Regions from separate parts of the Micromonospora sp. DT178 genome, predicted to be linked through region 3. Evidence: riboswitches for the same ligand, from Rfam matches in the RefSeq annotation. Region 3 holds a riboswitch; each other region holds the start of a gene.
What was found. A riboswitch is a leader RNA that binds a small molecule or an ion and turns the genes downstream of it on or off. The one in region 3 is predicted to bind cobalamin.
Positions count from the first base shown of each region.

Region 1: another riboswitch for cobalamin. It lies ahead of cobN (cobaltochelatase subunit CobN); the one in region 3 lies ahead of ACLQ22_RS09530 (cell wall anchor protein).
Region 2: another riboswitch for cobalamin. It lies ahead of ACLQ22_RS22865 (ribonucleoside-diphosphate reductase subunit alpha); the one in region 3 lies ahead of ACLQ22_RS09530 (cell wall anchor protein).

Region 1 covers NZ_JBNCKV010000007.1:140,981-144,361, reverse strand. The annotation lists gene cobN (cobaltochelatase subunit CobN) at 1-1,450, opposite strand, end outside; cobalamin riboswitch at 1,937-2,066, opposite strand; gene ACLQ22_RS15530 (hypothetical protein) at 2,471-2,563, opposite strand; gene ACLQ22_RS15525 (MFS transporter) at 2,635-3,381, opposite strand, start outside.
Region 2 covers NZ_JBNCKV010000013.1:167,226-170,606, reverse strand. The annotation lists gene ACLQ22_RS22875 (N-acetylmuramoyl-L-alanine amidase) at 277-1,374, shown strand; gene ACLQ22_RS22870 (hypothetical protein) at 1,435-1,602, opposite strand; cobalamin riboswitch at 1,666-1,880, shown strand; gene ACLQ22_RS22865 (ribonucleoside-diphosphate reductase subunit alpha) at 2,099-3,381, shown strand, end outside.
Region 3 covers NZ_JBNCKV010000004.1:171,175-174,555, forward strand. The annotation lists gene ACLQ22_RS09520 (prenyltransferase/squalene oxidase repeat-containing protein) at 1-673, shown strand, start outside; gene ACLQ22_RS09525 (hypothetical protein) at 709-1,194, shown strand; cobalamin riboswitch at 1,283-1,422, shown strand; gene ACLQ22_RS09530 (cell wall anchor protein) at 1,560-3,026, shown strand; gene ACLQ22_RS09535 (hypothetical protein) at 3,023-3,381, shown strand, end outside.

The sequences.
Region 1 (3,381 bases), on a different contig from region 3:
GCGGCAGGTCCGGGTCGTGGTAGATGGCGATCGGGTTCTCCCCGAAACCGCGCGGCGGCTGGATCAGCAGCACCACGTTGCCGAAGCGCAGCCCGGCGAGCACGATGTCGCCGCCGTCGGTGTAGAGCCCGCCGGGCGGCTCGCCCCAGTGGGCGAGCATCCGTTCCCGCAGCTCCGCCGGCACCTGCGCGAACCACCGCCGGTACGTCTCCCCCGGCACCCGCGCCTCGGCGGCGCCGAGCTGCTCCGGGGTGAGCCACTCGACGTCGTGGCCGCCGGCGGCGATGAGGGCGTGGATGAGCGCGTCGCCGTCGTCGGGCACCGGCGCGTCGCCGAGGTGGTAGCCGGCGTCGGCCAGGGCGGCGAGCAGCCGCACCGCCGAGGCGGGGGTGTCCAGGCCGACGGCGTTGCCGACCCTGGAGTGCTTCGTCGGGTACGAGCTGAGCACGACCGCGAGCCGCTTGTCGGCCTGGGGCACGTGCCGCAGCCGGGCGTGCCGCACGGCGATGCCGGCCACCCGGGCGGCCCGCTCGGGGTCGGCGGCGTAGGTGGACAGCCCGTCGGCGTCGATCTTCTTGAACGAGAACGGCACGGTGACGATCCGGCCGTCGAACTCGGGGATCGCCACCTGCATCGCGGCGTCCAGCGGGGACAGCCCGGCGTCGCTGGCGGCCCACTGCTCGCGCGTGCTGGTCAGGCAGAGCGCCTGGATCACCGGCACGTCCAGGGCGGCGAGCGCGCCCACGTCCCAGGCGTCCTCGTCCCCTCCGCCGGAGGCGTCGGCGGCGACCGTGCCGCCGGCGGCGAGCACGGTGACCAGCAGGGCGTCGCAGCGGGCGAAGAGCCCGAGCGGCCCCGCGCCGGCGGTGAGTCCGCGCAGCGAGCCGCAGTAGATGGGCAGCGGGTCGCCGCCGGCCGCGTCGACCGCGTCGGCGAGGACGTCGACGAATCCGGTGTTCCCGGCGAGGGCGTGCGCCCGGTAGAAGACGATCCCGACCGTCGGCCGGTCCGGCCGCGCGGGCCGCTCGCCGTGGATGCCGTACGTCGGGGTGGGCGCGGGCGGGGCGAAGCCCTCGCCGGTGAGCAGCACCGTGTCGGAGAGGAAACGGGCGAGCTGGGCGAGGTTCTCCGGCCCGCCCTCGACCAGGTAGGCCAGCGCCTGGGTGGCCACCCCGGAGGCCACGGTGGAGGCCGCCATCAGCTCCGCGTCCGGCACGTTCTCGCCGCCGAGCACGACCGTCGGCACGCCGGAGGCCAGCACCGCGGCCAGCCCGTCCGGCCATGCCTGCCGGCCGCCGAGCAGGCGTACGACGGCGAGGTCGACGCCGTCGAGCAGCGCCGGCACGGCGTCGGCGGCGACCCGGGCGGGGTTGGCGAGCCGGTAGTCGGCGTCGCTGGCGCGGGCGGCGAGCAGGTCGGTGTCGGCGGTGGACAGCAGCAGGATGCGCACGGACAGCTCCGGAGAGTGACGCCCGGGTCGACGCGGGACGACCGGGCGATGCGGGGATGGGCGCGGTTCAGCGGGTACGACGGGCCGGTGGCCCGCTCACCGGCGGGCCCGCGGGGTCGGGCGGCGCGGTGCGGGCGTCAGCGGTACGCGGTGAGGGCGCGCCCGGTCACGGTGGCAACCCGGCCGGGCACGGCGGCGACCCGGCCGGTCACGGTGCGGGCGCCACCGGGTGCCGGGCGACCGACGGCGGGCGCGGTGCGGGCCGGCGGGCGCGCGGCGGCCCGGCGACTGGCCGGCGGCGCGGAAATGCGGCTTCGTGCGGCGATGCGGCCTTGTGCGGCGATGCGGCCGCCCGCGGGAGAGCTGCCGCCAGCGGGGCCGCTGGCACGGCCGGGCACGATGCAACGATGATCGTCGATGGGGGAGACGCGGTGCGTCATCGGGTCCTCCTCGGGTGTCCACGCCCTGGAATCACTCCGACGGCCGAAGTATCCTGGCTCCCGGATCGACGCTCTCCCCCGGCCTTCCAACCGCGCACGCACGGCCGTGACTCGCGAGGGGGGATCGCTCCCCGGTGACAGTGGCGGGACCGCGCCGGAATCGCACCGGCTTCCTTCACTGCCGTCAGGCCGCGAATGCTGCCACACCCCGGGCCGCCGGTCAACGCCACCCCACCCCGGCTCACGGCACCTCGTATCGATCGACGAGGAACGATCGCGACGCCCATTCAGGCACGCCTTTCGCATTGTCGTCGGCCGATGTAAGGTTCGGGCCGTCGAATACGGCGACGGCGGCCCCGGAACGCGCACGGGCCGAGCGTCCCGGCATCCGCGCGCACCCCGGCGCCCGCGTGCCGTTCCGCTTCCCGAGCAGGCAGGCTGCGGCGCGCGGGAGGCGTCCCCGCCCGCCCGACGTGGTGACGGGGACCTCGACCACGGTCGACGTCGGCTCACCGGTCGGCGAGCCCCGATTCGTAGCCCGCGATGACCGGTTGCGCCCGGTCGCGGGCGGCCAGCTTCGTCAGCAACCGGCCGTCTTCACGGTGCCCCGGCTGAGCTGCAGGTGCCGCTCGATCTCGGCGTTGGACGTCCCACGGGTGATCAACGTCAACACCTCCCGCTCCCGCCGGTCACCCCGTCGAGCCGTCCGGGCACCCGCCGGGCGGCCGGCGGACGTCCTCCCCGTCAGGCCGGATCGCCCGGCGCGGTGGGGCGGGACGCGACGCACCAGGCGGCGGTCGCGGCGACCGCCACCGTCGCGCTGAACAGGAAGGGGGCCCGCATGCCCAGGCCGGCGGCCAGCGCCCCGCCGGCGAGAGCCCCGAGCGCGGTGCAGCCGTAGGAGAGCATCCGGGAGGCGGCGACCACCCGACCGAGCAGGTCGCCGGGCACGAGGCGTTGCCGGACCGACAGCGCGGCCACGTTGAGGACCGCGAACGACGCGCTGGTGGTGACGACGACGACCACCGCGGCGATCCGGTGCGGCGCGACGGCCAGGAGGGCCGGCGTCCCGGCCGTGACCGCCATCGACCAGGCCAGCACGGCACGGTGCCGGAACCGGCCGATCAGCCGGTCGGCGACGAGGGAGCCGGCGAGCCCGCCGGCCGCGCCGGTCGCCAGCAGCAGGCCGAAGCCGAGCGCGCCGAGACCGAGGCTCTGCCGCGCGTACAGCACGAAGATCGCGAACCAGGCGCTGTCCGCGGCGGCGACTGCCGCGCCGACGACCACCAGCGTACGGAGCACGGGTTGCCGGGCCAGCCACCGCAGCCCGGCGAGCGCCCCGCGCCTGGCCGGGTCGGCGGCGGCGGCGCTCCGCCCGTCCCCGTCGGCGCCCGACCGTGCCGGGCCGGGGCGGGCCAGGCTCAGCGGCAGGGACAGCACGAGCATGAGGGCCAGCGCGAGCGAGGCGCCGTTGACGGCGAAGGGCAGCGC
Region 2 (3,381 bases), on a different contig from region 3:
GGGACGAAGGCTCCCGGGCATGAGCCTCCTGGTCGAGTTGGCCCTTCAGCGGGTCGTCGACCGGCTCGGTGAGCCGGCGGATCGGTGTGAGTGGGTGCTCGCCCGGGCGTGGGATGCGGTTGCGGCACGACGGCCGTCGCGACCGCACTCCACGCTCGGCCGGCCAGCGGTCGGGCTCGGCGGTTCGGCCGGCCGTAGGAGGAAACCTTCAGATCTCAGATCAAAGGACGTAGACATCTTTCATGTTTTATCGATGTCCCGCTATATTGCCGAGCAGTGTCGATCTCTCCCGATGACGAGGTGCACATGTTCGACAACCCGACGCTTCGGCGGCGTACCCTGTTGGCTGCCGTCGCCGGCGCCGCGGCCGTCCCCATCGTCGCCGGCCCCGCATGGGCGGCGTTGCCGAAGGTCTACATCGACCCGGGCCACGGCGGCACCGACCCCGGCGCGGTCGGCAACGGGCTGCAGGAGAAGGCCCTGACGCTCGACATCTCCCTGCAACTGCGCAACATCCTGCTGGCCAACTGGGGCGTCGACGTCCGCATGTCCCGGACGACCGACATCACCCGCAGCCTGGCGTACCGCACGGACGACGCCAACGCGTGGGGCGCGAACCTGCTCGTGAGCGTGCACATCAACTCCGGCGGCGGCACCGGCTTCGAGAGCTACCGGTACCCGACGGCGGGCGCGGCCACCGTCAACCTGCACAACGCGCTGCACCCGAGGGTGATCGGCGCCATGCGGACGATCGGCGGGGTCACCGACCGAGGGCTGAAGACCGCGAACTTCCACATGCTGCGCGAGGCGGCCATGCCCGCGGTGCTGACCGAGAACCTCTTCATCGACAGCGTCGCCGACTCGAACCTGCTCAAGCGGGCGGACTTCATCACCGCCGTCGCCCGTGGGCACGCCGAGGGCATCGCCGCCTACCTCGGCCTCGGCACCACCAACCCGCCGCCCACGGGCGGCACCATCGTGGACAACGCCACGGCGGGACGGTTCACGGCGAGCACCAACTGGGGCACCTCCTCGTACTCGGCCCAGCGCTACGGGGCCGACTACCGCTTCGCCAATCCGACGCCCGCCAGCGACGCCGCCTGGTTCAAGGTGAACATCCCGACGGCCGGCGACTACCGGATCGAGGTACGCCACCCGGCCGACCCCGGTTACAACAGCGCGGCCCCGCACGTCGTCGTCACCGCCTCGGGCAACCGCACGGTCAACGTGGACCAGCGCTCCAGCGGCGGCGTGTGGCGCTCGCTGGGCACCTTCGGACTGGCCGCCGGTGACCGCAACCTGGTCGCGGTGAGCCGGTGGACCAGCACCCCCGGCTACGTGGTGGCCGACGCCGTCCGGGTCACCAAGGTCTGATTGCACCGCCTGGGGGCGGACCGGGATCGGGTGACCACAGGATCCCGGTCCGCTCGCACGTCAGTGCCAGTTGTGGAACTCGAGCACCTGGCAGACCAGGACCGCGCCGCCGGTACGGGCCGACAGCTCCTCGGCGCGCAGCGCGACCGTACCGAGCGGACGACAGCCTCCGCGCCGCCGAGGGCGGGCATCGACGCGGACGCCGGGCCGGCGATCGACGGGCGTCACCCGGGCCGCCGATGACACGCCCGAGACCGACATGTGGCGTGTGACAACGACGCCAACCCTATATATGGTGTCGGCGCAGCTGGTTCGGCCGCTCATCCGGAGCGGTCGAGGCAAGAGGGAACCCGGTGGGAATCCGGGACTGCCCCGCAGCGGTGAGTGGGAACGACCGCCGTCATCAGCACTGGGCCGCCAGCGGCCTGGGAAGCGACGGCCAGTAGGAGACCGGCGAGCCCGGTCGCGCCCGCGAGTCCGAAGACCTGCCAGTGCGCCGTACGCCCGCATCCGGGTGTGCGGCGGTCCGAGGCCTCGTGGGACGGCCGACGCCATCCCGACGCGTGCCTGCGCGCGTCGTCGTCGGTGTCCGCTCCCCGCGTGCCCAGGAGTTCCGTCTGGGATCAAGGCTCGCGAGGAGTGAGTGGTGACAGTCACCGAGGTTGTTCCGGCCGACGGCACGGCGGTCGACGATGCGGCCGTGGCGGGCCAGCGGCGGCCGCAGATGCGGGTCCGCAAGCGCGACGGCGGCACCGAGGTGGTCGACGTCAACAGGATCGTCCGCGCGGTCGAGCGGTGGGCCGACGACCTCGCCGACGTCGACCCGCTGCGGGTGGCGACCCGGACGATCAGCGGCCTGTACGACGGGGCGACGACGGCCGAACTGGACCGGCTGTCCATCCAGACCGCCGCGGAGATGATCGGTGAGGAGCCGCAGTACTCGCGGCTGGCGGCCCGCCTGCTGGCCGGGTACGTCGACAAGGAGGTCCGCCGGCAGGGCATCGGCTCCTTCAGCGAGGCGATCCGGCGCGGCCACGCCGAGGGCCTGATCGGCGACGACACCGCGGCGTTCGTCGCGGCCCACGCGAGCGCCTTCGACGCCGCCGTCGACCCGCGCGGCGACCTGCGCTTCGAGTACTTCGGGCTGCGTACGGTCTACGACCGGTACCTGCTTCGCCACCCGACGAGCCGGCTGGTGCTGGAGACCCCGCAGTACTGGCTGCTGCGCGTGTCCTGCGGCCTGTCGCAGGCACCGGACGAGGCGATCGAGTTCTACCGGCTGATGTCGAGCCTGGCGTACCTGCCGAGTTCGCCGACGTTGTTCAACTCCGGCACCCGGCACACCCAGATGTCCTCCTGCTACCTGGTCGACTCCCCGCGCGACGAGCTCGACTCCATCTACCAGCGGTACGCGCAGGTGGCGAACCTGTCGAAGTTCGCCGGCGGGATCGGCATCGCGTTCTCGCGGGTCCGCTCGCGGGGCGCGCTGATCAGGGGCACCAACGGGCAGTCCAACGGGATCGTGCCGTGGCTGCGGACGTTGGACGCCTCGGTGGCGGCGGTCAACCAGGGTGGTCGGCGCAAGGGCGCGGCCTGCGTCTACCTGGAGCCGTGGCACCCGGACGTCGAGGAGTTCCTCCAGCTGCGGGACAACACCGGTGAGGACGCCCGGCGCACCCACAACCTGAACCTGGCCAACTGGATCCCGGACGAGTTCATGCGGCGGGTGGAGTCCGACGGGGTGTGGTCGCTGTTCGACCCTGACGTGGTGCCGGAGCTGCCGGACCTGTGGGGGGAGGAGTTCGACGCGGCGTACCGGGCCGCCGAGGAGCAGGGCCGCTACGTGCGGCAGGTCCCGGCGCGGGAGCTGTACGGGCGGATGATGCGCGCCCTCGCACAGACCGGCAACGGGTGGATGACGTTCAAGGACGCCGCGAACCGGCTGTGCAACCAGACCGCCGAGGCGGGCAACGTGGTGCACCTGTCCAACCTGTGCACCGAGATCGT
Region 3 (3,381 bases):
CCAGGTGCGCGGCGGCGACCCGACCGACATCGGCGGCGTGGACCTGATCGCCCGGCTGCGCTCGCTCCAGGACCCCAGCGGCCGGTTCACCGACCGGTCGGCGTACGGGGACTACAGCAACACGTTCAGCCAGTCGTTCGCCCTCCTCGCCCTGGACCACACCTCGCAGGGCCCGCCCCCGGCGGCCGCCGCCTGGCTGGCCGGCACCCGCTGCCCGGACGGCGGCTACCCGGCGTTGCCCGCGCAACCGGTCTGCACCTCCGACGTGGACGCCACCGCGCTCGCGGTGCAGGCGCTGCGGGTCGCCGACCGCCCGACCGACGCCGCCGCCGGGCTGAGCTGGCTGCTGTCCGTGCAGCGCGCCGACGGCGGTTTCGCCAACGCCGCCGGTACCCCGAACGCCAACAGCACCGGCCTCGCCGCGCAGGCGCTGCACGACGGTCACCGACCGCTGGCCTGGGCACGGGCGCGGGTGTTCCTCGCCGGGCTCCAGGTCGGCTGCGCCGGGGCACCGGCCGACCGGGGCGCGGTCGACTTCGACGGCGGCACCTTCGACCCGGGCACCGCCGCCCGGGCCACCGGCCAGGCCGTCCTCGGCCTGACCGGCACCGGGTACGCCCGGCTGTCCGCGGCCGGCGCCACCCCGGGCACGCCAATCCCCGCCTGCCCGTGACCCGTCCCGTCGCTCACCCGATTCCAGGAGGAACCGTGTTCCGTCACCGATCCACCGTGCGCGCACGACTCGCCGGCCTGCTGGCCGCTGCCGTCGCCACCGTCGCCCTCACCGCCGTCGAACCCGCCCCACGGGCCGCGCAGGCCGCCGCCTGCACCGGCACCTCCGGCGTCACCGTCGTGGTGGACTTCGCCGCGCTCGGCGGCGGCGTCCAGGTCGCCTGTGCCCCGGGCGATCCGGCCACCGGGGTGGCCGCCCTCCAGGGCGCCGGCTTCACGGTGACCGGCACCCAGCGCTGGGGGCTGGCATTCGTCTGCCGGATCAACGGCAAGCCGACCGTCGCGACCGATCCGTGTGTCAACACCCCGCCCGTCACGGCGTACTGGTCGTACTGGCACGCCTCCAGCGGCGGCGCCTGGTCCTACAGCACGTCCGGCGCGAGCAGCTACAACCCGGCCCCGGGCACCGTCGAGGGCTGGTCGTTCGGCGCGGGCGCCCCGCCGAGCATCGCCGCGCCCTGACCGGAGCCGCACACGGCGTGACCGCGGTGCTGCACCGGGTGTCGGCCACCGCCCCTGGCGTCGCGAGACGTGCGGGCGGTACGGTGTCGGCACCCGGTGCACACCGGGTCCACAACTGCATACGTCCCGTGTGGGGGGAAGCCGGTTCGAAGCCGGCGCTGACCCGCAACCGTGAGCGAGGCTTCGGCCTCGCGAGCCGGAATGCCTCGCCCGGGACGAGCGGCTTCCACTGTCGAGGTTCACAGGGTGAAGTCCGGGCCACCGAGGCCCGCTCCACCCCGCTCATCGCATCATGCGAGCGGGGTGTCGCTGTCCCCGGGTGCTTTCCGGAGCTTCCACCGACCGCTCTGCGAAAGGCACCTCTCATGTCCCGGTCCCGCTCCCGGCGTCTCGGTGTCGGCGTGTTCGCCGCCACGGCGGCGACGATCGCCGCGCTCACCGCCGTACCCCTGACCGTCGTGGCCGCGCCCACCCCGGCCCACGCCGCCGCCGCGCGCGACGCCGCCTCCTGGCTGGCCGGTGAGTTCGCCGACGGGGTGCTGCCCGGCCCGCTCGGCGGCCCCGACTGGGGTCTGACCGTCGACGGGATCCTCGCTCTGTCCGCGACCGGGGTGGACGCGCCGGTCCGTCAGGCCGCGACGGCGCAGGTGGCGGCGCATGTGCGGTCCTACAACAGCTACGACGACTGGGGCATCCCGGGCTTCACCGACGGCGGGGCGACCGCGAAGCTGCTGTACGCCGCCTCCGCCGCCGGAGCTGACCCCACCGACTTCGGCGGCTTCGACCTGCGGACGGAGACCCTGTCGCTGGTCGCCGGGGCGGACGCGGGGCACCAGCGGGGGCGAATCACCAGCCGCACCACCGCCGACAGCGGCCCGGACGCCAGCAACACCTTCGACCAGTCCTTCGCGGTGCTGGGCCTGGCTCGCAGCGGCGACGTGCCGCAGGACACCGTCGACTTCCTCGTCCGGCAGCAGTGCGCGGCCGGTGGGTTCCGGCTCTACCCCGACACCGCCGACGGCCCGTCGCCGTCCTGCGACGAGCAGGCCGGCGCCACCCTCGACGTCGACTCGACCGCAATGGCCGTGCAGGCGCTGCTCGCCGCCGCTGCCGACGGCGCCACCGGCGCCACCGCGGCTGCCGGCAAGGCCGCGGACTGGCTGGTGGAGCAGCAGCACGCCGACGGGTCGTTCGGCGGTTCCGGCCCGACCACCGGCGCGAACTCCAACAGCACCGGCCTGGCCGGACAGGCTCTCGCCGCCGCCGGCCGCGACACCGAGGCCGCGCGGGCCGCGGGCGCGTTGGCCGCACTACAGCTCACCGCGGCAGACGGTGGCGCGGCCGCCGCCGACGCGGGCGCCATCGCCTACAACACCGACAGCCTGGCAACGGCCGTCGCGTCCGGGATCACGGACAACGAACGGGACCAGTGGCGCCGCAGCACCGCACAGGCCCTGCTCGGTCTCGTCCAGGTGCCGCTGGGGCGCATCGGCCTCGACCCGCCGCCGTCGTCCCCCGGGCCGACCCCGACCGGCACGGCCTCGCCCACGCCTACCGCCTCCCCGACGGCCACCACCTCTCCCACGCCCACCGGGTCACCGACGCCCCCCGTGCCTGCCAGCCCGACACCGAGCCCGTCCGCGACCACCGGGTCGCCGACGCCGTCCGCCATGGCATCGGCGACCGCCGCCCCGAGTGCGACCCCGACCACCCCCGGCCTCGGCGGGCTGCCGACGACCGGCGCGGCGATCACCAGCTATGTGCTGATCGCGTTCCTGCTGGTCGGGGGCGGGGTGCTGCTCCTCGTACTCGGCCGTCGGCGGGCGGCATGACCGTCCGGGCCGCCCGCGCCGGTCTGGTCGTCGCCCTCACCGCCGCCGGCACGATGGTCGGATCGGGCACCCCCGCCAGGGCCGCCGGCTCGGCCGGCTACTGCCCGGACGCCTCCGGCGTCACGGTGGTGGTCGACTTCAACGAACTCGGCGGCGGGACCGTGGTGCGGTGCGCCCGGGGCGAGCAGTCCACCGGCCTGGCGGCGCTCAAGAACGCCGGCTTCCAGATCACCGGCACGCTGCGCTGGGGCGAGGGGTTCGTCTGCCGGATCGAGGGAAAGCCGTCGACGGCGTCCGAGAAGTGCGTCGACACGCCGCCCGCCAGCGCCTACTGGTCGTACTGGCACGCGGCCAG